One region of the Paenibacillus sp. FSL R7-0216 genome, then DNA from elsewhere that is predicted to be linked to it. Evidence: predicted binding sites of a transcription regulator. Region 1 holds the regulator's gene; each other region holds the start of a gene.
What was found. The regulator Rex, encoded in region 1, represses fermentation and respiration genes when NADH is low (regulators of the CRP and FNR family bind a similar motif). The targets are predictions, from matches to a motif close to TTGTGAAATATTTCACAA.
Positions count from the first base shown of each region.

Region 2: the regulator Rex is predicted to act here: its motif matches at 5,250-5,267, upstream of hydE ([FeFe] hydrogenase H-cluster radical SAM maturase HydE).
Region 3: the regulator Rex is predicted to act here: its motif matches at 6,500-6,517, upstream of adhE (bifunctional acetaldehyde-CoA/alcohol dehydrogenase).
Region 4: the regulator Rex is predicted to act here: its motif matches at 1,445-1,462, upstream of MKZ15_RS21940 (cytochrome ubiquinol oxidase subunit I).

Region 1 covers NZ_CP150222.1:3,015,109-3,023,246, forward strand. Annotated here, with positions in the region: gene MKZ15_RS13640 (3-hydroxyacyl-CoA dehydrogenase NAD-binding domain-containing protein) at 1-812, opposite strand, end outside; gene MKZ15_RS13645 (AAA family ATPase) at 950-2,455, opposite strand; gene MKZ15_RS13650 (hypothetical protein) at 2,448-2,981, opposite strand; gene MKZ15_RS13655 (phosphotransferase) at 3,134-4,135, opposite strand; gene MKZ15_RS13660 (DUF5590 domain-containing protein) at 4,233-4,718, opposite strand; gene MKZ15_RS13665 (amidohydrolase) at 4,747-6,045, opposite strand; gene MKZ15_RS13670 (redox-sensing transcriptional repressor Rex) at 6,042-6,710, opposite strand; gene dinG (ATP-dependent DNA helicase DinG) at 6,729-8,138, opposite strand, start outside.
Region 2 covers NZ_CP150222.1:50,830-58,967, reverse strand. Annotated here, with positions in the region: gene nuoF (NADH-quinone oxidoreductase subunit NuoF) at 1-112, opposite strand, end outside; gene nuoE (NADH-quinone oxidoreductase subunit NuoE) at 129-656, opposite strand; gene MKZ15_RS00255 (thiamine pyrophosphate-dependent enzyme) at 670-2,961, opposite strand; gene MKZ15_RS00250 (2-oxoacid:acceptor oxidoreductase family protein) at 3,021-4,013, opposite strand; gene hydE ([FeFe] hydrogenase H-cluster radical SAM maturase HydE) at 4,108-5,166, opposite strand; gene MKZ15_RS00240 (RNA-binding S4 domain-containing protein) at 5,664-5,945, opposite strand; gene MKZ15_RS00235 (HU family DNA-binding protein) at 5,945-6,217, opposite strand; gene mazG (nucleoside triphosphate pyrophosphohydrolase) at 6,402-7,898, opposite strand; gene MKZ15_RS00225 (polysaccharide biosynthesis protein) at 8,071-8,138, opposite strand, start outside.
Region 3 covers NZ_CP150222.1:3,201,801-3,209,938, reverse strand. Annotated here, with positions in the region: gene ric (iron-sulfur cluster repair di-iron protein) at 1-571, shown strand, start outside; gene MKZ15_RS14625 (hypothetical protein) at 703-1,419, shown strand; gene nirB (nitrite reductase large subunit NirB) at 1,660-4,095, shown strand; gene nirD (nitrite reductase small subunit NirD) at 4,128-4,475, shown strand; gene MKZ15_RS14610 (formate/nitrite transporter family protein) at 4,560-5,342, shown strand; gene MKZ15_RS14605 (Crp/Fnr family transcriptional regulator) at 5,511-6,227, opposite strand; gene adhE (bifunctional acetaldehyde-CoA/alcohol dehydrogenase) at 6,667-8,138, shown strand, end outside.
Region 4 covers NZ_CP150222.1:4,769,795-4,777,932, forward strand. Annotated here, with positions in the region: gene MKZ15_RS21940 (cytochrome ubiquinol oxidase subunit I) at 1-1,356, opposite strand, end outside; gene MKZ15_RS21945 (nitrous oxide-stimulated promoter family protein) at 1,508-1,921, opposite strand; gene MKZ15_RS21950 (hypothetical protein) at 1,911-3,578, opposite strand; gene MKZ15_RS21955 (ABC transporter ATP-binding protein) at 3,582-4,370, opposite strand; gene MKZ15_RS21960 (catalase) at 4,503-5,966, opposite strand; gene MKZ15_RS21965 (aldo/keto reductase) at 6,185-7,009, shown strand; gene MKZ15_RS21970 (siderophore ABC transporter substrate-binding protein) at 7,170-8,138, opposite strand, start outside.

The sequences.
Region 1 (8,138 bases):
CTGCCGGCGCGTACCATTTTCTTGAGCACGAAGGAAGGACGGTATTTCAATTCGCCGAATTCGCGGAACATGCGTTCCAATGCGGCCAGTACTGAATCCAGGCCAAAGCGATCGGCCATTTCCAGCGGCCCGTATTGGAACTGGTAGCCCATGCGCATCGCCTCGTCGATCTCTTCTGCAGATGCGACACCTTCACCTAGTACATGCAGCGCTTCATTGATCATAACGCAAATAATCCGGGAAGTAACAAAGCCCGGGGATTCGTAAACCATGATGCCGCGTTTCTCCACGACCTCTTCCACGAAGCGTTTCGTTTCTTCAAACGTGGCATCCGATGTTTTCAGACCGCGGATAATTTCAACCAGATTGATTTTGGCAACAGGATAAATAAAGTGCATGCCGATGACGCGCTCCGGATATTTCGTTCCGCCGGCGATCTCGGTTAAACTGAGCGTTGATGTGTTGCTCGCCAAAATGATGTTGCTTGGACAAACTTGATCCAGCTGTGTGAATACCTCTTTTTTGGCATTCAAATCCTCCGAAATGGTCTCGATCACCATATCGCAGGTTCCGAGTTCGGCAAAATGCGTAACTTTATGGATACGGGATAAGATCAGTTTCTTCTCCGCTTTCGTGATTGCCCATTTCTCGAGCTGTTTATCCAGACTCGTTTCGATCATGCTGTAGGCATGCTCCAATTTATCGGCTGTCTCCTCCACGAGCAGCACGTCAAGTCCTTTAGCCGCTAGCATTTCGCTTACGCCCTGACCCATTGTGCCGCCGCCGATGACACCAATTCGTTTGTAGTTCATGGTCCTCTCGCTCCATCCTTTCATTATCTGTACATAATATGGTTCCCCAGATGTCGAATCATACATCTTCTAACATCCAACATATAATAATATCTTAGCACGAAGAAAAAGTAAAAAAAAATAACCGGCATCATGAATTATGCCGGTAAATCGACGCTGTCACGAAATTGACAACGGAATTGCTCGCCGGAAAGGCGCTCTTCCTTGAATAAGAGATCAAGCGATTTGTCGAAGACTGCAGAATGTTGCTGCAGCATTTCTTTTGTTTTTGCTGCAAGATCGTCCAAAATTCGTGTATTTTCGTTCATCAACACCTCGGTGGTCACCATGTCCATGTTGACGATTCCTAACGATGTCAGGCCAGACGTCATCATCGTGTGCACGATCTTCAAAGCCTGCTCGAAGTCATTGCTCGACCCCGTACTGCGGCCACCGTAATAGATTTCCTCCGCGGCCGCCCCAGCCAAGGCAATCATAATTTGGCCTTCCAAATACGATTTCGTATACAAATACTTCTCATCCTGCGGGTTATGGCGAACATATCCAAGCGCTCTCCCGCGCGGACTTAACGCGACTTGACTAACGCTGCCCGGCGCAACAACCTCAGCGGCAATGGCATGGCCCAGCTCATGAATCGCGACGCGACGTTTCTCTTCCTCGGCGGCCTGTCGGTCTGTCTTCTCGCCCATCAGCACTTTATCGATAGCCATCGATAAATGACCTTGGGTAATTTGATCGACCTCATCCCGCATCGCGTAAATTGCCGCTTCATTCATCACGCTTTCCAACTGCGCGCCGGAGAAGCCATACGATTCCTCCGCGATTTTGTCCAAATTGACGCCCTCTTGCAGCGGTTTGTTGGCCGCGTGCAGTTCGAGGATATGACGGCGGCCCTTCTTATCCGGCAGATCGACTTGAATATGCCGGTCAAACCGCCCTGGACGAAGCAAAGCGCTGTCCAGCATTTCCTTACGGTTCGTCGCGGCAATCAGTAGAATCCGCGGCGTATCGGAGGAATAAATGCCATCCATTTCCGTCAACAGCTGGTTTAACGTTTGGTCGTACTCGCGTTGCTGCCCGCCTTCTCTTTTTCCGCCGATCACTTCGATTTCGTCAATGAAAATAACCGCATTTTCCTTGTTTTCCTTAGCCGCGCGGGTTCTCGCTTCCTTAAACAAATCACGAATCCGACTCGCCCCAACGCCGACATACATTTCAACGAATTCACTGCCCGAAGCCGCGACAAACACGGCATTAGTGTATTGTGCCGCTGCTTTCGCGAGCAAAGTTTTCCCGGTTCCCGGAGGTCCCGTCAGCAAAATCCCTTTGATCGGGCGAATGCCGAACTTGCTGATTTCATCTTGTCGCACCATAAAATCCAGCGCTTCCCGAAGCTCCTGCTTTGCACTTTCCTGTCCGCCGATCTGCTCGAAGGTTAGCTTTGCCAGGCCGCGCTTTTTGCGCTTCCGTTCCCCGGCTGCTCCGATCGTAATCCCGCCGCTGCGCATTTTGATCGCCGTAAACAACGCGCCAAACAGCACCATAGCTACGACAAGCGGAACAACATTAACACCGGTCACTGCCAAGAATACGATAAGGACCGGAATAAATCCGATGGCTGCTTCGATCATCCATTTACGCATTCGGCCATGCCCCCATTCGTTCCGGTGTACGCGGCAAAATAACAAATTTACTGTATTGACCATCCGTCAAAGTAATATAGACGTTTTTCTCGTCCATTTCCGCTGTAGCCGTCAGTTTGTCGTTTTCCTGTTCCATTTGCTTTAGAGCCGCGGTAATTTGCGTATATTGCTTGTTTTCCATCGCTTGCGCGACGGTGAACAACGCGTTCTCCCACAACTGGTCCAATGTCGGAGAAGAATGATCCTCCACGTCTAGCTTCAACGTACGGTTGCCGATTTGGTCTTTCCCGTTCTGTTCAATCTGCCGAACTAGCGCGCCAAGATCGGTCCCCGGCTTTAAACTCAGCTTCAGCGCCAACTCATCAGGTTTGATATCCATTTCGACTTGATTTACACCATCCACACTTTTTACGATATTCTCCAGCGGACGTTCAATCGCCCATTGCCGATACAGGAACCATCCACCAAACAACACAAGGACGGAAATAGCGATGCTTGCAGCAATTGGTCCAATACGCAGTTTCACGTGATGTCCCCCTTATCTATAATAATCATCTCTGTAGTATATCAACCCGTCTATCAAAACTACAAATATGAGTATATCACATCGTATATCAAATATCGAAGGAAAGTGTGAAGATATTTAAAATTTGAAGCTAGCAGTTCTACCCCGAAATGCTACAAATTCTCAAGCATCACTGGCAAGCGGTTGATATTTTCCGCCAGCCACTTCATCTCCCTGGCGAAGCGCGCGGGAGGCGCGCTATGTGGATCCATCTGCCCATGAATCCACCAGACACATTCCATGTACCACAGCATTTGCAGGGATGTCGTTAAGTACCCCGTCTCAAATGGGGCTTCTACCTCCTGTCGATACCCTTCCATAAATGCAGTAGCCAGAGTCAGGTCCAAGTGATCGCTAAACGCACATGACATAACAGCTCGAGCAACATCGAGCCGGGGATAATCATAATTGAAGCGATCGAAATCCAGGACCGCAGCCACAGAACTCTCGTTAAACAGCAAATTGTCCATCCAAAGATCCCGATGCGCCCACCCCGATGCAATCTGTTCAAATCGTCCCAGGTCAACGTTTTCCGTTGCAATGCGTTGCGTTTCAATCTCACTCGACAATAAGAGGTTGCCGCTGCGAAGAGCTTGCTCCTGAAGCGTAATCCAATGCTCCAATCGCTCCTCGCGAGCGGGAGGGCAAAACAAGGCGGATTCCTTCCGTCCCAACGTCCCGTCATTCAAAAACCGATGCATTTGGCCTGTGACCCGTCCTAAATCATAGACTTGATGGATGTTGGATTGTCCCGGCGGAACAAGTAGTCCCTGACAATACCCCATTACAATGAACTTTTCACCACTGTCCGACTCAAGCATCCTATTCCCGTTCGAGGTAAGAAGCGAAGGGCACGGAAAACCAAGTTCACTTAATCGCATTTGTTGCGATAAGGCCAATTGCAACGTTTCGGGCCGATAGGACTTAAACCGCTCCCTATTATATTGCTTAAGCACAAATTCACCGAAATCCGTGGTAATTTTCCATTTATAATTTAACCAACCTCTTTTAATAGGAATAGCCTGCCGGATTGGACTAGAAAAATGATGGTTAAACGCTTGTTTCAAGTCTTCCCACACCTTATTCTCTTGCCCTGTAGGATCGAGCAACTCCATGCCTTTCCCTCCTTACAAAAAAACGGTCTCGCCATTCAGGCTTTTCGCCTAAACCTCGAAACCGTTTATTAGGAATATTTCTATTTACGACGACCCGTCAGCGATTCGGCAGGGTGAACACTTCCGGTAGCGGTTCGCCCGTTGTAAAACTGAAGAACCGATAATAGTGGTGGTCCTTCTGTTTGTAGAACAGCTGCCAGACCAGTTGGTTATTGTAAATGCCCGGCAGCAGACGGACTACCTGGATACCCGGCAACGTCTGTTTGATGATGGCTCGAACCTGATTCTCGGACTTCCCTTCCGATAGCAATCGCACCTCAGGGTCCTGTCCTTCTCGGAGCCAAACCATCATTTTACGTCCGGATTCGTCTTCCCCCTGCACGACCCAGGTGACTTCATCCCATACCGACTTCCACACCTCGTCTCCCTGGACCAGGTCCGTCTCCTGCTTCGCCTGTTGAACGGCCTCTCTTTCGGCTCTCCACGTATCCTCATGAATGTATAGATAAAACCGGTGGAGACCAAGGAGCACGATCAACAGGATCACGATGGACAGCAGAATCCATTGGGTTCGCTTCCTCAACCTTCTCTTCCTTTCCTATCCTAGCGTATTACCGTGCCAGCAGTCCCTCGAACGCAGCTTGAGCGTCGTGCCGAATACGCTCCTCATCAAGCGTCAGGCAAGCCCCGTGTTTGACGACCTGTTTGCCATTCACCCAAACGTGCTCCACGTCTTTTGGTCCAGCAGAATACACGGTGTGCGAGATGAAATCCGTTCGCGGCAGAAAATGAGCCTGCTCCGTGTTCAAGGCGATGAAATCCGCCTTCATGCCAGCCGCAAGCTTCCCGGTGTTCGGCAAGAAGACCGACTTCGCGCCGTACTCCGTCCCCATCTTGAGTGCTTCTAGAGCCGGAATCGCCGTCGGATCCCCGGATACGCCTTTATGAATCAGCGCGGCCAAACGAATCTCCTCCAGCATGTCCAGGTTATTGTTGCTGGCTGCACCGTCAGTACCCAGCGATACCACGACTCCCTTCTTCAGGAGCTCCGGTACTCTGGCAACGCCGCTGGCCAACTTTAAGTTGCTACCCGGATTATGAGAGACGGTAACGCCATGAGAAGCCAAGACCTCGATTTCCTCGTCCGTCAAATGTACGGCATGGGCGAGCAGCGTCGGGCGGGAGAACATGCCCAGCTTCCGTAGGTGCTCTACCGGGCGAACGCCGTAATCGTTCACGTTCTGCTCCACCTCGGCGCGTGTCTCCGACATATGCGTATGCATCGGTAGATCGAGATCGTGGGCGGCTTGTACGAACTTCTCGATGAAAGCCGGCGGACAGGTATATGGCGCATGAGGCGACATCATCGTCGTGATGCGTCCTTCCGCTTTACCGTGCCAATTCTGGGCAAACGCGATCGCTTCTTTAAGCTTCTGATCCTGCTCTTCCGGCGAGCATAGCCCGATCGCTCCGCGCATCAGCACGGCGCGAATGCCGGATTCCTCGACAACCTTGGCGACTTCGTCCATCTGATCGTACATATCCAAGAACGTGGTCGTACCGCCTTTAAGCATTTCCAGTACGGACAGCGCCGTTCCGGCATAAACGTCAGCAGCGGTAAACTTGGCTTCCATCGGCCACATTTTCTCCTGCAGCCAGGTTTGCAGTACCATGTCATCCCCATAACCGCGCAACAGCGACATCGCCGCATGACCATGGGTATTAATCAGTCCCGGCAAAAATAACAAGCCTTTGCCGTCAAACGTTTCGGCGCCTTCCACGCCTTCCGGGCGCTCTTCTCCGATATAGGTGATCGAATCGCCTTCAACAAGCATATATCCATGAATCACGGGGCGATTGGTCTCCAGTACGGCAAACGTCCCGTTCTTAATTAACCATTTACGACTCATACGTTGGCTTGTTCCTTTCCATCCTCCAGATAATATGCCAAGCTAAGCAGGTCTGTAGTGAAATCGGCCGCATGAATCCGCACTTCCGACGGCACCTTGAGAATCGTTGGCGCGAAGTTCAAGATGGCTCCGATCCCGGCCGCAACCAGCTCGTCTGCCACGCGCTGGGCTTCTGTGTCAGGTACCGTTATGATCCCAATACGGATATTATTCGCTCGTACCGTAGCTACCAGCTCCTCAATCGGTTGAATCGTGATGTTGTTGATTTGGGTACCGATCTTTGCTGGCGATGCGTCGAACACGGCGACGATTTTCATATTATCCTTCAAATAAGCATTATAATTCGAAAGGGCTTGCCCTAGATTACCGGCACCGACTAACGCCACGTTAATTTGCTGGTCCAAGTTGAGAATCTGTTGAATCTTCTCGATTAGGTAAGCCACGTCATAGCCGATCCCCTTCCGACCAAAATCGCCGAAATACGCTAAATCCTTGCGGATTTGCGCGGGATTCAGATCCAACTTCTGGCCCAGCTCCTGCGAGGAGACCGTGGGGACCTCCCTGCGGCTGAGTTCGTTCAAGAAACGCAGGTAAACCGGCAGTCTGCGGACGACGGCGTCCGAAATTTTTTCTGACTTCATGCTTCGTTTCCCCCTATTCTTCAATGCGATCAATAAAGCGGTTTAGGCTTCGGGATTCAACCATTCCGAGATGCGAGGTACCATTTGATTCATCGGCATATGCTCCATCTTCGGTCCGGGCAAAGAGTATAAAAAATACTTCCCATAGTAAGACTCCAGGATACGGGTATCATAAACGATTACGATGCCACGATCCTGCGAGGAACGGACGAGTCGCCCGAATCCTTGCTTGAAGCGGATAACCGCCTGCGGGACGGATAACTTCATAAATGGGTTTTTCTTCTCCCGCTGCAGTCGCTCACTCTTGGCTTCCACCAGCGGATGGTTCGGCGGTTGAAAAGGCAGCCGCACGATCGCTAAACTTGTCAGCGCCTCGCCGGGGATATCTACCCCTTCCCAGAAACTGCTCGTCCCCAGCAATACCGATGCATTTTGACCCTGGAAGCGCCGAGTCAGCTTGGTACGGCTACCGCTGTCCATCCCTTGCCCGATGACGGTGATCCCCTGCGCCGAGAGCAACTCTTTCAGCGGGTCATACACCTGTCTCAGCATCCGGTAGGACGTAAACAGCACCAGCATGCGGCCTTGAGTAGCCACCGCGGAATCTGCCAACGACTGCACCAACGTGTTAATGAAGTGATCATCTCCCACGCTGCCCTTTACGCTCGGAAAATCACGCGGAATGACTAAGAGTGCCTGGTCCCGGTAATTAAACGGAGATGGCAACATCGACGTAATCAACCGTTCCTCTTCCGCCGCCTCCGTCAGACCCAACTGCTCGATCATATATTGAAACGACTTATCGACTGACAATGTCGCGGAAGTCATAACGACGCTTTTTTTCCGATCGAAGAAAAATTCCTTCAACTGGGCGCTAACGTCAATCGGCACCGCGTACATTTGCAGCGAGCGGCTGCGGTAATTCCCGTTGGCTTCCATCCAATAAACTGTGTCTTCGCTTTCCAGCTTCATGAAGAACCGCAGTGATTCCCGTTCTCCAGCTAAATCCTTAAACAAGCCGCTGATATCGGTAAGCAGGCTTTCCGCAGCATAATCATCCTGCTCCTCCCGAATCTCGGACAGGAGACGATCCCCTTTTCGAAGCACGTCGCCCAGACCCACGTAAATCTGGTTTTCGAGCGCGGTCAGTGTCTCCCAATCCTTCGGCTTTCGGGTCGGCAGCAGCCGATATACGAATTGCCCCGGATCGCCGGGGGCCGCATCGCTGCGATCCGGCATCAAGCTGAACAGCAGCTCGCTGAGCTTGTCCCAGCTCTCTTTCACATCCACCAACACTGGGTAGATGCCATCGATCACTGCGCACCATTCCGCAGCTTTCTCCGCGGACGACGCATCTATCGAGCTCCGAAGATTAGCCAGCTGCCCTGTCTTGCTGTCTTTAAACAACCGGGTCAGCGTATGGACCACCGTAAAGTATTTCATATGAATGCC
Region 2 (8,138 bases), 2.3 Mb from region 1:
CGGACCGCTCCGCAACGCTCCCATCCCCGGCCCCGCTCTTACCCAGTTTTCGGCGGACCAGCCGACTTAACTGCGCCGTACGGATACTCTCGAGATCCAACAACGTTTTCATCGTTCCACCCTCCCTTCTAATGCGTCTCCGCAGGCGTGCGCATCGGCTTCAGAATCTTCGGTATTTCGTTTGGCGTCAGCCGGCCATGCACTTTCTCGCCGATCGTCATCACCGGCGCCAAACCGCAAGCCCCCAGGCAGCGGGTGGCATCTAGCGTAAATTTCCCGTCCGCCGTCGTCCCCTGCACAGGAACGTTCAGCTCCTGGCTGAGGCGATCCAGCACACCTTGGGCACCCTTAATGTAACAAGCCGTCCCCATGCAGACCCGGATCACATGCTCCCCCTTCGGCTCCAGCGAGAAAAACGAATAAAACGTCGCTACCCCGTAGATTTCAGCCATCGGCATTCCCAGCTCCCGGGAAACGATTTGCAGCGCCTCTTCCGGCAGGTAGCCGTACAAATCTTGAATTTCGTGCAGCACTGGGATCAACGCGCCTGGCAGCAAGCGGAACTGATCGACGATTTCCCCGACCCGGCGCAGCCGCTCCTGCTCTCCCTCGCAATGGCAAGTCTCTTCCATATTTGCATCCTCTCCCTTCATCATCCGGCAGTTCTTCCTAGAGCAGCGGACTTTCGTGCTTCAGTTTCAGCCGATCCCAGCGCCGATTGACTTCCTCCTCGAACGCTTCCAGCAGTTCCTCTTCCTTCAGCATGTGCTTCGTCTTGCCCATCAGCTTCAGCCATTCCTGCGGCGAAATCCGATTGTTCTTCGCTTCCGGATTGTAGGTGATATTCGTGACGCCATGCTCAATTTCATAGAGCGGGAAAAAGCAGGAATCTACCGCCGTCTTGAGGATTTTCGTGCCGAGTTGATCCTCAGACCGCCAGTTCAACGGACAAGTGCTAAGCACCTTCCCGTACACTAAGCCTTCATGTTGCGCATACCACTGTGCCTTGGCTGCCTTCGTGATCAAGTCCTGCGGGAAGGCTTCCGCCCCGGTGAACACGTAAGGAATGTTCGTCGCTGCCATGATCTGCGGCGTATCCTTGTGGTGGAACGCTTTCCCTTTCTGCGTCTTGCCTACGCCGGACGTGCTGGTCTGATGGCCCAGCGGCGTGGAGTAGGAAAGCTGGGATCCGGTATTCATATACCCTTCATTGTCGTATTCCAAAATGATCATCTTATGGTTCCGCAGCGCCGAACCGATCGCCGGCCCCATCCCGATATCCATCCCGCCGTCGCCGGTCACCATGATGAAGGTGACGTTGTCCGAGACGTCGATCTCGCCGCGCCGCTTCCGCTCCCAGAACGCCTCGACGACTCCAGCTACGGTCGCGGCTCCGTTCTGGAATAGGTTGTGGATGAACGTTTGCTTATGCGAGGTATAAGGGTACCCGGCCGTAACGACGTACGAGCATCCGGTTTGGAATAACGTGACGACATCCCCTTCAATGCCTTTGTAAAATAGCTCCAGCGAAGAAATCGCGCTGCAGCCCGGACAAGCACCGTGACCTGGAGCCAGACGCTTCGGCTTCGCCGTCAGGCTGCGAAGCGGCGGCAGCTTCACCTTCAGCTTGCCGGTCGCCTCATCCGGCGTCACCTGAATCAACCCGCTGTTAAAGGCATCCCCGTGCTGCGGGGTCAACAGCGGTCTAAGCTCGTGGATCGGATCGCCGGGCACCTGTCCGAAGTAATCGAAAGGCACTGCAGCCTTGCCTTGGTTCATCGCCTCGATAGCCAAATCAAAGAACGCTTCGGCTTCGTCTGGATAGAAGTCTTTGCCCCCCAGCCCAAACACGCGGGATAAGACGATCGTTGGGTTCGCCGGATCCAGCTTCAGCGCGGAGCGGATCTCATGCGTCATATTGCCGCCTTTGCCACCGTAGGAATCGGCGCGTTCTCCTACCAACAGCGCTTTTACACCACGCAATGCATTCCGGATTTCCTCCGCCGGGAAGGGTCGGATGACGTTCGGCCGGATGATCCCCGCCTTAACTCCCTGCGCCCGCAGCTTATCAACGATCGTTTTGGCCGTTTCCGCCGCGGAATTCAACAGGAACAAGGCGACCTCCGCATCCTCCATCCGATACAAATCGAGCACGTTGTATTCGCGCCCCGAAAGGGCCTTATATTCAGCGGCGATTTGTTGATACACTTCGCCGGCTCGCTCATGTGCCAGGTGCAACTGGTAATGATTATTCAGCAGATCGTCGCCGTTCATATGCGCGCCGACCGTTATCGGCTGCGACGGGTCAGCCACGGTATCGAAGCCGGTCGGCGGCGTTTCGCCCACAAAGGCCCGGACCGCCTTGGCGTCTTTGAAATAACTCAGTCTCCGTTTCTGATGGGACGTAAAGAACCCGTCATAGGCAACGATCACGGGCAGCCGTACCTCCGGATGCTCTGACCATTTCAGCGCCATAATGTTCATGTCGTACGCGGCTTGCGGCGTACTCGCCGTCAGAATCAGCCAACCGGTATTCAGCGCGTAATACAAATCGGAGTGGTCGCCGCGAATATCGAGCGGACCGCTGATCGCGCGCGTGACCAAGTTCAACACCATCGGGAACCGTGTCCCGGACTGCACCGGCAGCTGTTCGATCATGTACATGAACCCGTTGGCACTGGTAGCATTGACAACCCGGGCTCCGCTGAGCGCCGCCCCGTAACAGATCCCCGCCGACCCATGCTCCCCGTCCGCCGCAATCAGTTTGATGTCATGCAAGCCTTGCGCCTTCTTCTGATCCAGAATCTGCGCGATCTCCGTGGACGGCGTAATCGGAAAATACCCCATCACATGGTAATTGATCTGAGCCGCCGCCATCGCCGCCGCCTCATTGCCCGATTCGAAGGCTGTCGTTTGTTCTGCCAGCGTTATTTTTGTGACTTTCTCTTCGGTTATAGACATCGATAAAGTCCTCCTTTAGGCTCTTCTGCGAGTTCTTTAAATAAAGGTTTCAACTACCTCTATTGGAATACATGCGGCACGCGGTGGTCTTCGGCATACCCGGCTTCCTCACGGCGCACGCTAAGCGAACCCGTCGGACAGATCTCCACGCATTTCAAACAGCCTTTGCAGTACTGATAATCAATCCCGCGCAAAAACATCTGCGGCCGCCCCTTCTTGTCCTCCCCGGATTCCCATACGAAGCACAGATCCGGGCAAACCGTGTCACAGTTGGCGCAATGAATGCAGCTCTCCAGGTTCAGTTCCGGCAGGAAGCCCTGTCGAGAACCGCTCAAATCCTTCAATAGGCTGTTACCCTGCGCGCGAATCACGCCGCCAGGCGCTTGCGTCTCGTAGCCGAGCAACGGCTGCGGCCGCTCGAAGCGCATTCCCGTCGCGCCTTCGGGCGGCGCGATTGTCTGGAAACGCACCTCTTGATAGCCCCGGTCGAACGTACGCAGATTGGGCTCCACCAGGTGCGGATATTTTTTCTGGAACGTATGTCGGATCACTTCGCGCATGGAATCCGGGTCGAGAAAATCGCAAATCCGGAACAACGCCCCCAGCATCGAGGTGTTCACCTTCGTATGCTCGTCGATAGCGATGCCCGTTGCGTCGACAACAGCCAACGTCCCATATGGGAACTTCAGGTCGCGCCGAATCTCCTCGAAATCACGGGTCGAGTTTACCAACACAATCCCGTCCGGTTTCAGGCCGCTTAAGACATTCACTGTCTTATGCAACGCTTCGTGGAAGACACCGATTACGTCCGGCTCCTCAATCGGGCTGTGATCGTGAATCTCTACATCCGGTTCACATAAACGGACGAAGCTCTTCACGGGAGAACCTTTCTTCTCCGAACCATAAGACGAGAAGTTTGCCCCGTTTAAGCCGAGTCCCAGTACCCCGGATTCCGCCAGCATCTTCCCAGCCAGGTTAGCTCCGAGCCCACCGATGGATTCCAGCCGAATTTCAAAAAATCCAAGCTCGTTCGTTTTGGTCAATATGCTCATTCGCCATGTCTCCTCTACGTTTAGTTGTGAAATATTTCACGAATAATAGCGAAAGAAATCTCTTGTTCGGTCAATCCGCCCACAAATGCGCATATTATGCATGGCGGCGCGTACCTGCCGCCTTCAGGCTGTCCCCCCTTCCCATATCTACGGAGAATCCCGCGGCTCCAATCCGGAGCTCAAGGCAGTGCCTGCATTGCGCAGATTCGTCTCCCGTACAGATTTTGTTGTTGTACAGGGCATATTTCTGGCGAACGAAGACAGGGGACAGGTTAGGCATGACCACATTAGCCCCAACCTTCAGCGCCAATTCTCTGCCTTCGGGGTTTAACGTGCCGAGTGCGGTCGTTGCGGGAATTAAAGCATCGGGAATGAATAGGCGAGTTAGGGCCACCATGATCAGCGTATCCTCCAAAGATCCAGCTTTCGCCTCACCAAGCGGGGTCCGATCATGAGGAATAAACGGCCCGATGCCGATCATATCCGGATTTAACGTCTTCAGATAATTCATGTCCTCCGCTAAATCCTCCGCGGTTTGGCCGGGCAGCCCGACCATGAACCCTGCACCCACCTGATAACCGATCGACTGTAGCGTCTCTAGGCACTTGCGCCGGTGATCAAAAGACATGGATGGATGCAGAAATTGATATAGCCTTCGGGAAGCGGTTTCATGACGCATCAAAAAGCGATCCGCCCCCGCTTCATACAGCAAACGGTAGGTTTCCTCCTCCCGTTCGCCAATCGACAAGGTGATAGCCGCATCCGGAAACTCCGATTTGATCTCCCGGATTAAGGCAGCCAGCAGATCGGCCGTATACCAGGGGTCCTCGCCGCTTTGGAGCACAAATGTGCGGAAACCCAGCCCATACCCTTCCCGGCAGCATTCGAGTATTTCCTCGGGACTGAGCCGGTAACGCTCAGCGTCGCGATTGCCGGCCCGCAACCCGCAATACAAGCAGTTCTGCCGGCAGTAGCTCGAAAATTCGATCAAGCCGCGCATGTACACCTTGTTCCCGTAAGCCTCTTCCCGTCTCAGACGAGCAAATCGGAAGAGCTCCCCGCGGGTTTCGACATCCATATGCCCCAGCAAATAGACGAGCTCATCCTTGGAGAGCTCTCTCCGGGCATAGAGCTTGTGCACAAGCTGTTTCATCAGTCGATCATCCCTTTTGGATAAACTGGATTATGGACCTTTGTATACCCTATGGCTGTCATGAAAAATGATGAATGAAGTAATTGTGAATATTTTCACTTTGTAAGCGTTTTAATTAATGTTCGCGAATAAGATCACCCCGGTTTCAGGATAAAGCTGCAGTCTGAGCGAAGAAATGGGCATGTCGTTGGGTTCGTTTGTTGCTTCATACTTTGTTCCGTACAATGAATAGGATCGTTAGTTCGACTGTTGTTTGATCGATGGGTGTGATTTCGGTTCGTAGATGCGTGCTACGGTTGCAGCGTCGTTGAATTTCGACATGAGGTTGATCAGAGGTGTTTTCTAAGAAGCAAGTGTGCTTAATCGAAAACGTTAGTAAATGTGTATTTAATATATTACCACGATTTCACAGTTTAGCTAGGATATTTTTTACAACCTAGTCGGAGATAAAAAAAGCATGTCCCGAGTTAACGGAACATGCTCTGAGCTTCGCTATTTCAGGACCAGTCCAGACCGGTATCCTTCGCGATCGGCTCTTCCTTGATTAAGGTATACATGGTCGCAGCTTCATCCTTACGAGTCGTTTCGACAAGTCGTTCAACGCGCACGGTCACCAGCTTCTGGCCGAATCGAACCGTGATTTCGTCGCCAACTTTAACGGTACTGCTCGGCTTGGATTCGCGCCCATTAATGAGGACTCTGCCTTGTTCGGAGACGTCCTTGGCCACCGTGCGCCGCTTAATTAACCGCGATACCTTCAGGAATTTATCAAGACGCATTATTTTACAGCTTCTTTAAGTTTGTTACCCGCTTTGAATGCTGGAACATTGGAAGCCGGGATTTCGATCGTTTTGCCGGTTTGCGGGTTGCGGCCCGTACGACCGGAGCGTTTACGAGTTTCGAACGTACCGAAGCCGATCAATTGTACTTTGTCGCCGCCAGCAAGGGCATCGGTAATTTCGCCGAGGAAACCGTTCAATACGGATTCAACGTCTTTTTTTGTCAAACCGCTTTTGCTGGAAATGTTGTTGATCAGATCTGTCTTGTTCATTAATAATGCCTCCCAATAATAAAAGAAATAGGTGATACCTTGGCACTACAGGCACTAGGCCTGTCCAGGGCCAGATGGTTATCTTTGTATGAGTATTCTTGCTTGATTTTAAAAATCCTGCACTGCTTGGAACTTTTTTTTTGTTTTTTTCGCAAAAAAACCGAAATTTAGGCCTTTTCTCCCATCATTCCCGTTCTTTCGACTTAGCCTCATCCCATAAAACGTCCATTTCTGCTAACGTGCTGTCGCCGGGGGTTTTCCCCAGTTCGCGAAGCCGTTCCTCAACGTAATGGAAGCGCGATGTGAATTTGCGAATTGTTCGAGTTAGGGCTTGCTCCGGGTCGGCCCCGATGTAACGGGCGGCATTCACGACCGAAAACAACACGTCACCCAGCTCCAGCTCTTGCGACTCAGGATCTTGCTTTTGCGCAATGGCCTCTTTCAGCTCGCGGATTTCCTCCTCCAGCTTGGACCAGACGCCGTCGATGTCCTCCCAGTCGAAACCGGCCTTGGCCGCCTTTTTCTGTAGCTTGTATGCCTTCATCAAAGCAGGCAAATCCCGCGGTACCCCGCTGATCGCCGATTGGCGTTCGGGTTCGATGCCTTTGCGCTTCTTCTCCTCGGCTTTCATCGCTTCCCAGTTGTTCAGCGCCGCCTCGGCGTCCTCCGCGCTCAAATTTCCGAACACGTGCGGATGACGGTATATCAGCTTCTCATTCAGCTCCTGGATAACGTCATACACCGTAAAAGCGCCGGTCTCCTCCTCCATCTGGGAGTGGAGCATGATTTGCAGCAGCAGATCGCCGAGCTCCTCACGCATATGGTCGGGATCGTCGTCGTCGATCGTCTCCAGCACTTCGTAGGTTTCTTCGATGAGGTTCTTGCGGATCGATTCATGCGTCTGCTCGCGGTCCCACGGACATCCCCCCGGACTGCGCAGAATCGACACGATTTCATGAAGCCGCTGAAAGCTGCGGATGCGCAAGGATTCATCCTCGCTGGCAGGCACGTAAACGAGCGACAGATTACCGTAGCCGTCGATTCGGTCTAACTCAAATAGCGGCACCCGCTCAATTCGCTCCTGATCTGTGACGCCAAGGGCATGTCCCACGACCACCGGATAATCGTCGGGCAGCAGCTCCATCAGCCCCAGCTTCACTTCCGAAGCGGTCAACTGGTCATAAACTTGCCCGATCAACGTATGCCGTCTAGGATCAATCGCCGCCCCGCCCACCTCCGAGGCATCCAACAGCAGAAAGCCCTCGATCGGATCAAAACCAAGGCGAACGAACGCCTCGTCCAAGAAGCTCTCTCCGCCAATAATGTCGAGTGGGATGCCCCTCTCTGGGCAGCGCTCCCGCAGCAGCTTGACCGTCGCTTCGGCGACCAGCGGATGTCCGGGGACGGCGTATATAATCTTCTCCCCATCTCCGCCTGCTTCGGCCCGTGCTAAAAGCCGGGTTACAATCTCCTCGTATACGGAGGGAAAATCGTCCTTCGCTTCATATACCTCATCGAACGAAGCAAAGCCGACGCCCGTTTGCTCCAGCCAATCCACGACCGGATGATCCTTCGTTCGGACGTAACGTTCTCCCGCCTCCTGCAGCCGCTTCAGGCTGCCCAAGGTCAGCCGGTCGGGATCCCCCGAGCCGAGGCCGACCACCGTAATGGTTGCGCTCATGGTGTTGCTCACTCCCTGTCCGTTCTACTTGCCGATCGATCCGCTCACTTGTAGGCTAGCGGACCCGAAAGACCTTTGAAAGCTACCTCTTACTATATCACTGCCTGGGTCGAAATAGAAATTGAGAAGCCAATCATCGGGCCGGGCCGAGCGTGGCGGCTGCCAAGCCATGCTACGGCAGCAGCCGCAGCTTCCGAAGCAGCGCCAGCAGCTTCGGGCCCACCCGCGGCAGGGCGTCCA
Region 3 (8,138 bases), 190 kb from region 1:
AGCGGAAGAAAGCGGCGTTCCGGTAGAGCTGTTGCTGGAGGACTTGAACCGTATGTTAGCTGAGCATCCGCATACAGGAGGAGAAGAAGGCTGGCTTCAAGCGTCATCTGCGGACCTGGTTGAACATATCGTAGGCAAACATCACCGTTATTTACGGGAGGAGCTCCCGGAAATTCAAAAATACGTGACGAAGGTCTCGCGCGTTCACGGTGAAATAGATCCTCACCTGCTGGAGGTGGCCCGATTGTTCGGCGAGTTGCGGCGTGAGCTGTTGGCGCACAGTGACAAAGAGGAGGCCGAGGTATTTCCGAAGATGCTCAACTGGGATGCAGGCCGCGAACCGGAAGTGCTCGAAAAACTGCAGGGCGCGATTGCCGATTTGGAATCGGAGCATGACGGTGCAGGGAATATCTTGAAACAGCTGCGCGAGCTCACCGGGGATTTTCAACCGCCGGCTCATGCCTGCACGACGTACCGTCTGACTTACGCGCGCCTGGAGGAGTTGGAGGGAATGACCTTTACGCATGTACATCTTGAAAATAACGTGTTATTCCCGCGATACACAGAATAAGTGGCCTTTCGCTTCCGCGAGCCGCCGTTTGTATAAAATTTGAGAACCTGCGCCTTGTCCGGTATCCTTAAGATAAGGAATATTCTATTGCCCGGGTTGGGACAATGATACGAGAAGGGCAGGGGGCGGCAATGCACAAGAGATGGCGATGGCTTGTTGGATGGATGGCAGGAATAGCAATAATCGTGACGGCTTGCGCCCAAGGCCAAATTACGGATCAACCGGCACCGGCGGAAGCACAGAGAGCCGACAAAGAACAACCCCACGACATCACGTTGACGATCGACGGGGGTACCTTTATCCCCGATGTGACGCGCAGCCTGCATTACGATTATATGGCTGGGCTAACGGCACGTCATGCGCTGGAGAGCAGTGGGATCGTGAGGTTCACGGAGGATCAATCGGCAATCCAATCGGTTGGGGAAGTGTCGCTGGATTCTACCCTGGAGTGGGGAACGCAGTTGAATGACAAAGAGCTGGATCCCAGCGACTGGGATCATGAGTTGAAGATTGGCGACAAGCTGCTCGTCTATGTCAAGACGGTCGATAGCTTTGAAGCGATCCCGCAGCAGGCGTCCTTGCTATTGATTATCGATGGGGGCAGTCCGAAGAAGAAGTATTACGTCAATAAATACGACGATAACACGACGGTCAGGGATCTTCTGAAACGCAGCGGCATCGTTCAGTTTAGTCCCACCAACAAATCCATCGTATCGGTCGGCGGGTATACTCCCCAAGAGAACGAACATTGGATCCTGAAGGTGAACGGAAAGAAGCTGCTGGATACGGGGCTGGATATGAGATTAAAGCCACAGGACAATGTGGAAATTGTCTTAAAGCAGAAATAGATGTAGGTACTCGACAAAACTTATGGAATCCGCAGTCCTGGTCATAACCGGGGTTGCGGATTTTTTCAATAGGTTCATGAAAATAGTTATGACAAAAGTTTGTGTATTCTTTCACAATTAATGTGAATGCAATCACAAGGTATCTGCAATTTTAAATTTATACTAAGAGCATCACTTAAAAATTGAACTATCGTAAAGACACTAGAGATCTAGGTATTTATAGGAGGAGGCATTACGAATATGGGAACGGACAGAGAGAAACTGGTCGTGATCGGGAACGGAATGGCCGGCATCAGCGCCGTGGAACAAATCCTGAAGTTGACTACGAAATTTGACATTACGGTCTTCGGAAGCGAGCCGCATCCGAACTATAACCGGATCATGCTGTCGTATGTGCTGGAAGGCAGCAAAACGATGGATGACATCGTATTGAATGATTTGAATTGGTATAAAGAACATGGGATTACGCTGCATATGGGGACCACGGTCGAGCGGATCGATGCGGAGGCCAAAGAGGTTGTGGCCGATAACGGGCAACGCGTTCCGTACGATAAAGTGTTGATTGCTACCGGCTCGACTTCGTTTATTCTGCCAATTCCGGGCAGTGATAAGGAGGGAGTCGTTGGATTCCGCGATATCGCAGACTGTGAGCAAATGCTGCAAGCGGTCAACACCTATAAGACGGCGGCCGTGATCGGCGGCGGCTTGCTCGGTTTGGAAGCGGCCAAGGGGCTAGTGCAGCTTGGCATGGACGTGACGGTCGTGCATTTGATGGAAGATTTGATGGAACGCCAGTTGGACCATCAAGCGGCAGGCATGCTGCAAGCGGAATTGGAACGTCAGGGCATCAAGTTCAAGATGGGCGCACAAACGACGGAGTTGCTAGGGGATAACCGGGTACGCGGGCTGCGGTTCGCGGACGGCACGGAGCTTCCGGCGGAATTCGTTGTTATGGCGGTAGGGATCAAACCAAATGTCGCCGTTGCCAAGGCCAGCGGAATGGAAGTGAATCGCGGGATCGTGGTCAACGACTACATGCAAACCTCGCTGGAGGGAGTCTATTCGGTTGGTGAGTGCACCGAGCACCGCGGAATCTGTTACGGTCTGGTCGCACCGCTGTTCGAGCAGGGGAACGTGATGGCCAAGCATATCAGCGGCGTAGACACTCCACCTTATGAAGGTTCGGTCGTATCGACCAAGCTGAAAATTTCCGGCGTAGATGTCTTCTCGACCGGCGAATTCATCGACGGGCCGGAACATACGGTCATCGCGAACAAGGACGATTGGAAACGTACGTATAAGAAAATCTTGCTGAAGGATGGCAAGCTGGTAGGTGCGGTGCTGTTCGGCGATATCACGGATTCGGCCGAACTGCAGAAGCTGATCAAGCAAGGCGCAGAAATGACCGACGAATTGTACGAGTCGCTGATGGGCGGAGGCTGCTGCGGCGGCGGAGCCAAGAAGAAGGCCTCGGTCGAAACGATGAGCGACGAGGAAATCGTCTGCGGCTGCAACGGGGTTACCAAGGGTACGATCGTGGATTGTGTTGTTAATCAAGGTATGACGACGGTGGACGAGATTAAGGCATGCACCGGGGCGACCCGTTCTTGCGGCGGGTGTAAACCGGTCGTGGAGCAAATCTTGCAATATGTACTTGGAGACGGCTTCACGCAAACGGCGAAGCAGGGGATTTGCGGCTGTACGACGCTGAGCCGCGATGAGATCGTTGCGGAAATTAAGGAGAAAGGGCTGCAGACCACCAAAGAGGTTATGAACGTACTCGGATGGTCGCAACCGGAAGGCTGCTCGAAATGCCGGCCCGCCATCAACTACTACCTGGGCATGATTTACCCGGATACGCACGAGGATGAGAAGGCTTCGCGTTTCGTCAACGAACGGATGAACGCCAACATCCAGAAGGACGGCACTTACACAGTGGTACCACGGATGTACGGCGGCGTAACAACCCCGGAAGACCTGAAGAAAATCGCCGACGTGTCCTTGAAATACGATGTCAAAGTGGTGAAGGTCACGGGCGGACAACGGCTCGACTTGATCGGGGTGAAGAAAGAAGATCTGCCGAAAGTTTGGGAAGAGCTGGATATGCCGTCGGGGTATGCTTATGCCAAATCGCTGCGTACGGTCAAAACATGCGTTGGTTCGCAATTCTGCCGCTTCGGGACTCAGGACTCGATGGGTATGGGCGCGCTGCTGGAGCGTAAATTCGAACGGCTTGATTTCCCGGCCAAATTCAAAATGGCGGTTAACGGCTGCCCGCGGAACTGCGCCGAATCGTGCACGAAGGACATCGGTATCGTCGGTAATGATGGCGGTTGGGAAATCTTTATCGGCGGCAATGGCGGGATCAAGGCGCGCTTGGCGGATTCGCTATGCAAGGTAAAAACCGATGAGGAACTGATCGAGCTGTGCGGTGCAATCATGCAATATTACCGTGAAACCGGCAACTACTTGGAGAGAACGTCGGAGTGGGTGGAACGGATGGGGCTCGAGCACATTCGCTCGGTTGTCGTCGACGACACCGAGAACCGCAAGGCGTTGATGGAACGGATTGAATTTGCCTTGACTCAAGTGACGGATCCATGGCAAAAAGTGCTGAACGACGATGATCAACGCGGTAAATTGTATCATTCGTTGGAAATGAGCAACCAGCTGTAATGTAGCGTCTAAAGCGAAAGGGGTTATCAAGCATGAAGATGGAGTTGAGTGGGGATACGTTTTACCCTGTGGGCGCCTTGGAGGAGTTCCTGCCACAGATCGGTCGGGTGGTGGAATTGGCCGGTCAGTCGATCGCGGTGTTTCGTACGTCGGATGGTCGCATTTTTGCGGCATTAAACCAGAATCCCCATCCGAAGGGCGGACCGCTGGCCGAGGGCATCGTTTCGGGTCATTATCTGTATGATCCATTGTACGATTGGAAAATCGACCTGACCACCGGACAGGTTCAAGCGCCGGATACCGGCCAGGTGACGATGTTTCCGGTCAAGGTGGAAGAGGGACAGGTTTTCGTTGCCGCAGCGGTGCTGCAGCAAGCGTAGCGGGATGAACTGAAGCGCGGTGATCGAGAGGTCGCCGCGCTTTTTTTGAAAGCAAGGCAGGCTTCATATGGGGGAGGAACACAAATGTTTACGCAAAACGTGGAAGCGATCGTGGAAGCGGCCGTCAAGAAAAAAGAAAAGATGAACGAAAGTCTGCCACGGTATCTCGTGTCGGCCATGCTGGCAGGGGCGTATGTCGGGTTGGGGATCATTCTGATCTTCAGCATCGGTGGGCCGTTGGCTGCGGTCAAATCGCCATATCAGACGATGCTGATGGGGATGTCCTTTGGGCTGGCGCTGACGTTGGTTGTGTTTGCTGGCTCCGAACTGTTCACCGGCAATAATATGTTCTTTACGGCTAGTACGCTCGCGAAGCGGACAACGGTTGGCGATACGGCGAAGAACTGGACTCTTGTTTTTCTAGGCAACCTGGCAGGTGCGTTGGTGCTTTGTCTGTTAATCGTCGGCAGCGGTTTGTTTAAGACGGCCGCGCCGGAGCATTTGATCTTTGCCGCTTCCGCCAAGAAGATGGGGGCTCCGGTGACAGAGCTGTTCTTTCGCGGGATTCTGTGCAACTGGCTTGTTTGCTTGGCACTTTGGATGGCGAACCGGGCCAAGGAGGATATCGCCAAGCTCGTCTTGATCTGGTGGTGCCTCTATGCGTTTATCGCGAGCGGGTACGAGCATAGCGTGGCCAATATGACTTTGCTCAGCTTGTCGCTGCTGCTACCGAATCATCCGGATACGATTACGGTCGCTGGATGGTTGCACAACATGGTGCCGGTTACACTAGGCAATATGGTTGGCGGCGCCGTGTTTGTCGGTATGGCATATTGGTTCATTTCGCCTGTGCGCAAGAAGGCGTAGGACATAACAGGAGCTGAGAATGGTCCCCCAAGTTCGTCTATCATAGACAAGGCTTGGGGGATTTGCTTTGTTTATATGAAGAAGAGCAAAGCAAAAAACCGTCCAACCAAAGAAGGGACGGTTCGATACGCTAGCACTAGCGTCTATTGGTGATGAAGCTGCGGGCAATTAGATACGGCAAATTTCGTTCGGGCATAGCTCGCAGTGACAAATATCCTGCAGCATCACGAGGTCTTTGATCACGATCATGCCGTTCTCGTACTCCAGCGCGTCTTTCTTGCGCAGATCGCTCAGCATGCGGTTGACGCTCTCGCGCGTTGCTCCGATCATGTTGGACAAGTCGGTGTGAGTGATCTTCTTGTTGATCAGAATCGTGTCTCCATGTTGTTCGCCATACGTATTGCTAAGGCGAATCAGTGTCGAGCACAATGCGCCTGGTTTGCCGTACATCATCAAATCACGGAATTTCGTCTGGGTCAAACGGTGATGGATTCCCATCCATTTCATGAAATCGATGGCGAAATCGCAATGCTGGCAGATCATGATTTCCAGATCCTTTTGCTCGATGACGCCTATTTCGCAGTCTTCGATGACTTCGGCGGTGAAGCTGTGCTTCGTGCTGAAGAACGGATCGGCCTGACCGACCATGTCGCCACGACCATACATGTAAAGGATCAATTCCTTGCCTTCATCTGTCGATTTGGTCAACTTCACGCGGCCGCGCTTGATGTAGAACAGTTTATCGGAAAAGTCACCTTCCCAGAACAAATGCGTCCCCTCGGGATATGCTTTGTCTTTCATCGTAACGAGAAGGCGATTGAAGTTTTGCTCTGTAAAACAGCTCGTATTACCGCGGGGCAGGGTGGCATTTAAAATTTCACTCATCATCGATTTCCCCTTTGTACTCCAAATTTTTCTGAAAATTTTAAATTAATTATATAACGTTTTTTCGGTTTTTTGGGGGCCGTAAAGCCTGAAAAAGTGTCGAAATTTCAACATTGTGAGAAAATTCACTTTGTCAGATGATAGAAATGCGCTATGTAATGCGCACAATAACAGGCTTGGGCTTACAAAAATCAATTCAAAATTTTCACACAATGTAAAGTATATATGAAAATAAAATCATGGCAAGTGAAAACTTTCAACTTTTTTAAAGTATGTGAAATAATTCACTATACAAAGACCATCCCCTGTGCTATGATCAAGACATAAAGAGAAGCACACAAGCTTCATAAGGGTTAGCTTGCAAGTGAAAATTTTCACTAGACATTGATCACCCGTACCTGCAGGCAAAATCCTTAAACCACTTAGGAGGATGAGAGAGATGGCCGTTAAAAACGAAGTGGCTCCAAAAGCACAGGCAACCGCGCAAGATTACATTCAAACTTTGATCGACAAGGCGAAGAAAGCATCCGAAGCCTTCATGAGCATGGATCAAGAGCAAATCGACAACATCGTGCAAGCCATGGCTTTGGCGGGGCTCGACAAACACATGCATCTCGCGAAACTGGCGATTGAAGAAACGGGCCGTGGGGTGTACGAGGACAAAATCATCAAAAACATGTTTGCGACGGAGTACATCTGGCATAGCATCAAGTACGATAAAACGGTAGGCGTAATCGAAGATAGTCCTTACGACAACTTCCAAAAAATCGCCGAACCCGTGGGAATCATCATGGGGATTACCCCGGTGACAAACCCAACGTCAACCACCATCTTTAAATCTCTGATCGCCATCAAAACACGTAACCCGATCATTTTCGGTTTCCATCCATCCGCTCAAGCCTGCAGTACGGAAGCCGCTAAAATATTGCTCGAAGCTGCCGTTAAACACGGCGCACCGGCCGATTGCATCCAGTGGATCGAAAATCCTTCCATGGATCGCACGAACGCTCTGATGAATCACCATGACATCGCCTGCATCTTGGCTACCGGCGGATCCGCAATGGTTAAAGCCGCTTACAGCTGCGGCAAACCGGCACTGGGTGTTGGCCCTGGTAACGTTCCTTGCTTCATTGAAAAGAGCGCAGACCTGGATCAAGCGGTCAACGACCTGATCCTTTCCAAAACGTTCGACAACGGCATGATTTGTGCATCCGAGCAAGCGGTCATTATTGAAGAACCGATTTTCGACCAAGTGAAGAAGAAAATGATCGCCAACGGTTGTTATTTCGTTAATAAAGATGAAGCTGCGAAGCTGACTGCAGGCGCGATCATCGCCGACAAATGTGCAGTGAATCCTTCGATCGTCGGCCAACCTGCGGTAAAAATCGCGGAAATGTGCGGTATCGACGTGCCGGCTGGAACGAAAATTCTCGTTGCTGAAATCGAAGGCGTGGGTCCGAAATTCCCGTTGTCTGCTGAGAAATTGAGCCCTGTACTCGCTTGCTACAAAGTGAAAAACGCGGAACAAGGCATCGAACGTGCTCTGGAAGTCGTTCAATTCGGCGGCATGGGTCACTCCTCGGTCATCCACTCGGATAATGAAGAAGTGATTCAAAAATTCTCGGAACGGATGCCGACTTGCCGGATCCTGGTAAATCAGCCTTCCTCGCAAGGCGGTATCGGCGACATCTACAACACGAACCTGCCGTCGCTGACGCTGGGCTGCGGATCGTATGGACGCAACTCGACTTCGTCGAACGTCACGGCTGTCAATCTGATCAACGTGAAAAGGGTGAATCGTCGTACCGTGAATATGCAATGGTTTAAAGTGCCTAACAAAATCTACTTCGAGAAGAATTCGACGCAATACCTGGCCAAAATGCCGGACATCTCCCGCGTGCTGATCGTCAC
Region 4 (8,138 bases), 1.8 Mb from region 1:
CGCGCCGTCTCCCGTTTCGTCATTCGGTCCCTTCTTGATGACTTTCACGAACAGGTAAACCAACACGGCACCGAGCACCGAATAGATCGCTGTAAAGGCTATCAGCGAGAACAGGATCTGTCCGCCCGTTACGCTTGGCGAAACGCTGTCTTTCGTCTGCATTAGCCCAAATACCGTCCACGGCTGACGTCCGAATTCCGTCATGATCCAGCCGGAAGTGTTCGCGATAAACGGCAATGAAATCGACCACAACATAAAGCGGTAAAACCAGGTGTTCGGATTATCGAGCTTTTTGCGCCAAGCCAGATACGCGCCGTACAACCCAAGCACGATCATCAAGCAGCCGGCGGCGATCATGATCCGGAAGCTCCAGAAGGTCGTCCGAACAGGGGGAATGTAGTCCCCAGGACCGTAAGCTTGCTCGTATTCGGCTTGCAGCTCGTGCATGCCTTTGACCTCGCCGGAGAACTTGCTGTAGGACAGGAAGCTCAGCAGGTAAGGAATTTTGATTTCAAAATTGTTCTTGCCATCGTTCGAATCGATATGGGCATACAACGTCCAAGGCGCAGGGTCGCCCGACTTGCCCCAAAGGCCTTCAGAGGCGGCCATTTTCATCGGCTGCGTCTTGACCAAATATTGCGCTTGTTGGTGACCGAACAACGCCGTCCCAAACGAAGCGATCAATGCGACGATGATGCCGATCGTAAACGATTTTTTGAAGAAGGCGGTATCCTGACGTCTTAACATTTTATACGCACTGACCCCGGCGATCAGGAAAGCCCCAGTGGCAAAAGCGCCCAGAACCGTGTGCGGGAACTCCACCAGCAATTGTCCATTGGTGACCAATGCGAAGAAATCGTTCATCTCCGCACGTCCATTATTCACCTCAAAACCGACCGGATGCTGCATAAACGAGTTGGCGGCCAGAATCCAAAGCGCCGAAACCGTCGTTCCCAAAGCGACCAGCCAGATGCACAGCAGATGGACCTTCTTGGATAAACGGTCCCAACCGAAAATCCAAAGTCCGATAAACGTCGATTCCATAAAGAAAGCAAACAGCGCTTCGATCGCCAGCGGCGCACCGAAAACGTCCCCGACGAACCGGGAATAATCCGACCAGTTCATGCCGAACTGGAATTCCTGAAGAATCCCCGTCACGACCCCTACCGCAAAATTGATAAGGAACAGTTTCCCCCAGAACTTCGCCATCCGTTTGTATTCTTCTTTCCCCTTGGCAACGTACATGGTTTCCATGATCGCGATGAGCAGCACCAGACCGATGGATACCGGGACGAAGAAGAAATGGAAAATCGTTGTCACTGCAAACTGAAGGCGAGCAAGCACAATCGGATCCAGCATTTCTTTTCCCTACTTTCTAATGATTATTATCTAATGTGAATTCTATCACCGGATGATGAAAACGAACGGACAAAAAATAATAATTTTGTGACAGAAATCACATGAGAAATGTCACAATTGCTATTTTTGCGAAAAAAACCGCATCAGATCAACGTTTTTTGGTAGTTGCTGAATTTTGACATTCCTGTGAAATGGCTTTCTTTTGCCCATCGAGCAGGTGTCTCACCGCTAAAATCGGGTGATGCCATAACATCCGCGGTCCGGCAAAAGCCATCACCCTGCGGATTTGCTCCCGCTGGATGGCCGCATAGCAGTGCACGGGGCATGCCAAGCAGGTTGTCTTGCCTTCCCCGAACCGGCAGCGGTCCAGCCGCTGCTCGGCATATCGGTGAAGCTCGGCGCATTCAGCGCATAAAGAGGTTGCTTCAACACGGGCGGCACGCGGTTGCCGCAGGTCGGCCTGCCCGTTGGCACCGTGCATTTTACGGCAATACAACGCTATCATCAGGGCCACGGTTGTCTTTTCGCGACGAATCCGCGGCCCGCTGGCGTTAGTTGCCATTTGGCGCTCCCTCCTTTTCCGTAACACGCATCCGGAAGGCCATCCTCCAACCCAACCATGCCCCTGCGATCATCAGGACGCCATAGGCAACAACCCCAAATGGAATGATCGTTGCCAGCCAGTGCAGCAAGCCGAACCCGCCCAGCAGCAGCATGAGCCCCATGATGACGAAAGTTTGATTTTGTTGCCCCGCCGCTTCGAACGGCTCCGAGAAAGGGAGACCCTTGCGTAGGGATAGAAAACAAAGTATGGCGAAACATTGCATCGCCAGTCCTGCTACGATCAGGTCCGGCAGAATGGAAACTCCGAACAACACTGCGAATATCGCAGCCTCCACCAAGTACAAGGGCAACATCAACCGGACCAGGCAGGCCTTCAAAGCCCCCTTGTAGATCGGCGCTTCACCGGAAATCGGGGCCGTCTGGTAGATCCAGGCCGCCTTATATCGGCTTGAGTAGCGCAGCATCATGATGATCGTGGGCAGCATGATACCGCTAAAATAAATGAACAAATACATCCGGGTGCCCGATATCCCCTCCAACCCTTGATTCAGCCCATTCGAGAACAAGAAGATAAAGGGAAACACGATCGCAAAGCCCAAGGAAGGGTATACCTTCAACTTAAATTCCCGCTCTGTGCCCATCAATGACCAGGCAAATCGAAAAAATGCGCTTTCCTGCGGCGTAGAGCAAAGAAGATCCGCTATTCGGCGCAGCGCCTTCCCCGAACCCTTCGTGACCTTGGCACTAGGCTCCGCCAGCTTCTGCAGGTTTCGCTCCAGCGCCGGCATCAGCTTCAGGTACAGCAGAAAGGCCGCCAACGGAACAAGGATGGACAATCCCGCCAGCCCGGCATAGCTTAAACCTCCCCCCGGATGCAGCACCGTTTGAAAGGAGGCACCGACCCATACCGGAGGCAGCAGGTACTGCCACCACGCCGGCTTAAAGACAACATCCATAGCCGTAAAATCAAATAGTCGGACCAACACCTGATACCCCACCGCAATGGTGATTGTCATGCCGATCTGCACGTAATTGATCATATCTTTCAGCTTCTCGCCGTCAAAAAAGCGCAAGACAACCAAATATAGCAGCGCGGTCAGCACCACGATCAGCAAGTCCATCAGGATCAGTTCCAGCAGCATCAAGGCAAAGAAACCGATCCCCTGCCGAAACAGTCCGACCACCAGCGGAATAATTGCGATCGCTCCGGTCAGAAAAAACAAATAAATAAAAATATGTACTGTCTTCGCCATCGTAATCGTGCGGCGGTTTACCGGCTTGGTCGCCAGGATACTCCGATCCCGGATGTCCAGCAGCACCGAGGAGAAATCGGAAATCATCGCGGTCATGACCATAAACATCATAATGCCGAACAGGATGCTCATCTGAAACAGCAAATTGTCCCCCATCAATACAAACATCGAGCTGAGTCCGCCAAAAATAACGTATAACCAAAGCGAACGCAAGAACTGATTCCCGTCCTCGGCTTCGGCTTGCTGCTTCTTCCTCGATTTATTCACCATCGTTGGCACTCTTCTAGCGTCCATCGTCAGCTTGACCTGAAGAATTCGTCGCATCACGGGGTAGTCCACGCCCATTTTCACGAATAATCCGCGGAATCGGTCCAACACTCGCAAGCTCTTCATCTCTTCCATAAGCTACACCTCTTGCACGATAGACACGAGACGTCCGGCGATATCCTGATGCTCGTTGAACCCGGTCAATTGGTTGAAAATCTGTTCCAACGACCCTTCGTGGTTTTGTTCCTTCAACTCGTCAAAGCTGCCGTCGGCCACAATGCGGCCTCCATCTAACAGGACGATTCGGCTGCTAATCTTCTCGACCACGTCCATAATATGAGACGAATAAAAAATGGCTTTGCCTTGAGCAGCCAGTAGAGCAAGCATTTCCTTAACAACCATGACACTGTTGGCGTCAAGGCCGCTCAGCGGCTCGTCCAGAAACAGCACGTCCGGATTGTGCAGCAGACTGGAAATGAGCAGCACCTTTTGCTTCATCCCTTTGGAGAACGTCGTAACCCGGGAGTTAAACACGTCCCCCAAACTAAACTCCGTCATCATTCGCCTAGCTTTCATCTCTGCGTCATCGGCGGATAACCCGTACAGCTCGCCAATGAAGGTCAAATATTCTCTTGCCGTCAGCGTATCGTAAAGTTCGGCGATTTCCGGCACGTATCCGATTCGCTTCTTGTAATCGATGCCGCCGTCTCCGGGATGCTGCCCAAAGACTTGCACCTCCCCCTGATAACCTTCAACCAGGCCAAGCATAATCTTGACCGTCGTGCTCTTACCCGCTCCGTTTGGCCCGATGTAACCGATAATCTGCCCCGGATACACCTCCAAATCAACGCCGTTCAGAACTTGGCGTCCTCCGTAGCTCATACGTAAATCCGTCAGTCTAATCACCGGATCCTTTGTTGTAGTCATCGATTCATCCCCTTTCCACTGCCCCCAGTTTACCATAGATTTCCTAATGAAAGCGGAAGATTCCTCACACAAAAAGGCATTCCCCGAACCCTATGGGTGCGGAAAATGCCTTCTTTATTTAAAAGGGATTCGTTATCCCTGGGAATTGGAGGGAATAAAGCTACTGATATCCACGCCGAGCCCTTGCGCAAGACGCATGCCGTATTCCCTGTCCCCGCGGAAGAAGTTGCACACGGCACGCAATTGGACTTGCTCCGGCGTCTGCTTCAGATCGTTCACCAGGTTGGCGATAAGGTGATCCTTCTCTTCGGCCGTGAAACTCCGGTACAGCTCGCCTGCTTGGGTGAAATCGTCGGTTTTCGCAATTTTCTCGCGACCGATATGTCCGCTGACCGGTACCACGCTATCTCGGTAGGCCGGATCTTCCTTGGGACTGCTGTCGAAGCTGTTGGGTTCATAGTTGATCGGCGACGGATCTTGCTTGATATTCATGAGGCCGTCCCGCTGATGGTTACGTACGGAAGCATACGGGCAGTTAACCGGAATTTGCAGGTAGTTAGCGCCGAGCCGATAACGCTGGGTGTCCGGATAAGAGAATAACCGGCCCTGCAGCAACTTATCCTCGGATGGTTCGATCCCGGGAACGAGCACGCTTGGCGAGAAGGCCGACTGCTCCACCTCCGCGAAGAAGTTATCGGGGTTACGGTTCAGCGTCATCGTACCGATCTTCACCAGCGGATAATGATCCTCCGGCCATACCTTCGTTGGATCAAGCGGGTCGAAGCTCCAGAGGTCCAAATCCTCCACCGGCATCAATTGCACGTTCAACTCCCATTGCGGGAATTCTCCGTTCGCGATATGCTCGTGCAGGTCACGTGTCGCATGATTAAAATCACGGCCTTGCACTTCTTGAACTTCGGCTGCCGAGAGAGTTTTCACACCCTGCTTCGATTTCCAGGTGTATTTTACATACGTAATCTTGCCTTCGGCATTGATCCATTTAAATGCGTGGACGCCAAAGCCATCCATTTGGCGGTAATTCGCCGGTGTCCCATGGTCCGAAAATACCCAAGTCATCATATGAGTGGATTCGGTCGACAGGGTCATAAAATCCCAATACCGCGCCGGGTCCTGGATGTTCGTATCCGGTGCAGGCTTCAGCGAGTGAACCATATCCGGGAATTTGATCGCATCACGGATAAAGAAGACCGGAATATGGTTGCCCACCAAATCGTAATTGCCCTCCTCCGTATAAAATTTCACCGCAAACCCTCGCGGATCTCGGGCCGTCTCTGGGGAACCTTGACCGTGAATGACCGTAGAGAAGCGGACAAACACCGGAGTTTCACGACCGGCCTCCTGCAGAAAATGGGCTTTCGTGTACGCTGCCATGCTGCGTTCCGCCACGAATACGCCATGGGCACCCGCCCCACGTGCATGTACGACGCGTTCTGGAATCCGTTCGCGGTCAAAGTGACCCAGCTTCTCGAGCAGATGGTAATCCTCCAGCAACGTGGGGCCGCGTCCACCTGCCGTACGTGAATTTTGATTATCGCCTACCGGGGCTCCTTGATTCGTTGTCAACCGGTTATCCATTCAATCTATCATCCCTTCAATTTGTTATTGCACTTAGACTTATTCTAAAATCTATAATAAATAGTAACATGTCCCCTTCCGGGCTGTATGAAGGTTCCATGAGGGCTCGATGAAGAATCTACCGCCGTCTCCGATTCACCTCCGCCATTTGAAAACCCTATCCGAGAATGCTATACTCACCCTGAAATTAAGTAGCAGACAGAGAAGGAGCGACACCGATGGATTTCGTAACTTTAAATAACGGATTGCAAATGCCCCAGCTGGGGTTTGGGGTTTGGCAGGTGCCGGACGAAGGAGCTACAGCCGCAGTGGCCAAGGCGCTGGAGGTAGGCTATACCTCGATCGATACGGCGATGATTTACCGCAACGAGGTTGGCGTCGGCAAAGCGATCAAGCAAGCCGGCATTGCTCGCGAGAAGCTATTCATTACTACGAAGGTATGGAACAGCGATCAAGGCTACGACAATACGCTGCGCGCCTATGACGAAAGCCTGGCGAGACTTGGGCTTGATTATGTCGATTTGTACCTGATTCACTGGCCGATGCCGCAAGTGGATCAATATGTAGAGACATACAAAGCGCTTGAGAAGCTGTACCGTGACGGACGCGTCAAAGCGATTGGGGTATGTAACTTCGAGATCGAGCATCTGGAGCGCCTGTTGAAGGAAACGGAAATCAAACCGGTGTTGAACCAGGTGGAATGCCATCCGCATCTGGCTCAGAACGAGCTGAAAGCTTTCTGTGCCACACACGACATCTTCGTTGAAGCCTGGAGTCCGCTGGAGCAAGGCGGCGAGGTGCTCTCTGATACGGTGGTCAAATCCATCGCTGAAGCTCACGGGAAGACGCCGGCTCAGGTCGTGCTCCGCTGGCATCTGCAGAATAACACGATCGTCATTCCGAAATCGGTCACCCCAACGCGGATCGAAGAGAACTTCAACGTATTTGACTTCAACCTTACGGATGCCGAAATGGAGCGGATTAGCGACTTGAACCTCAACCGCCGCAAAGGCTCGCATCCGAACGAGATGCACGTGCGCTAACATCTCACTCGTCGATTTCTCTGCTAACGGACCCCAAAGCCCTTATTGGGTCCTTTTAAGAGCTAATTGACCGTTGCTGGCCGGAATAAGGGCTCCTGAGTCCGTTAGCAAACAAAAAAGCGGGTTGCAATGGGAATTCCCATGCAGCCCGCGTTTTGATTTACTGAATCCCTTCCTGCACTTCCTTAATCATTTCCGGCACAGAGATCAACCCGCCGCCGGAGAGGTACCAATAACTCGGGTCAAGATACACGATCTTGCCGTCTTTATAAGCATTCGTCTTCTTGACGAGATCGTTCTCAACGATTTCCTTGGCAGGCGTCGCCTGTTTGCCTTCCTCAGTGACGACCGCATCGCGGTCTACGACAAAGAGGTAATCCGGGTTTTTCTCGGCTACGAATTCGAAGGAGATCGAGTTCCCGTGGGTATCGACCTTAATGCTCTCATCCACCGGCGTGACACCCAATACATCATGAATAATGCCAAAGCGCGAACCTGGACCAAACGCGCTGACCTTACCGCCGGTCGTCAGGATGATCAGCCCCTTCTTGCCGCCAGACGAAGCTAGCTCATTCACCGCTGTAACCGAATCATTGATGGCTGCCAACTCCTTCTCGGCTTCCGCTTCTTTGCCGAAGAGTTCACCGATCGTCTTCACGTTCTCCGTGAAGGACTCCATATAGCGCTGCGTATCCACGCCCAAGAAGATCGTCGGTGCGATCTTGTTCAACTCCTCGTAAGCTTCGGAAGACCGTCCGGAGATGAAAATCACGTCCGGCTTCAACGCATTCAGCTTCTCGAAATCCGGCTCGAACAACGTACCCGCGTTGGTGTATTTGCTGTCGTTATATTTCTCCAGATGGCTTGGCAAATTCCCCTGAGGTACGGCCGCAATCTCTACGCCAAGCTTATCGAGCGTTTCGAGCGTACCGTAGTCGAATACGACGACCTTCGCCGGATTCTTCTTCAAGGTCGCTTCCCCGAGTTGATGCTTGATCGTCATTTCCTCATTCTCCGCAGGCGCTGCCGTTACCGGCTCCGCCGTATTGGTGCCGGACGCCGTTTCATTACCGCCGCCCTTATTCCCACCATTACTGCTATTGTTGTTCGCGCCGCATGCCGCAAGCGC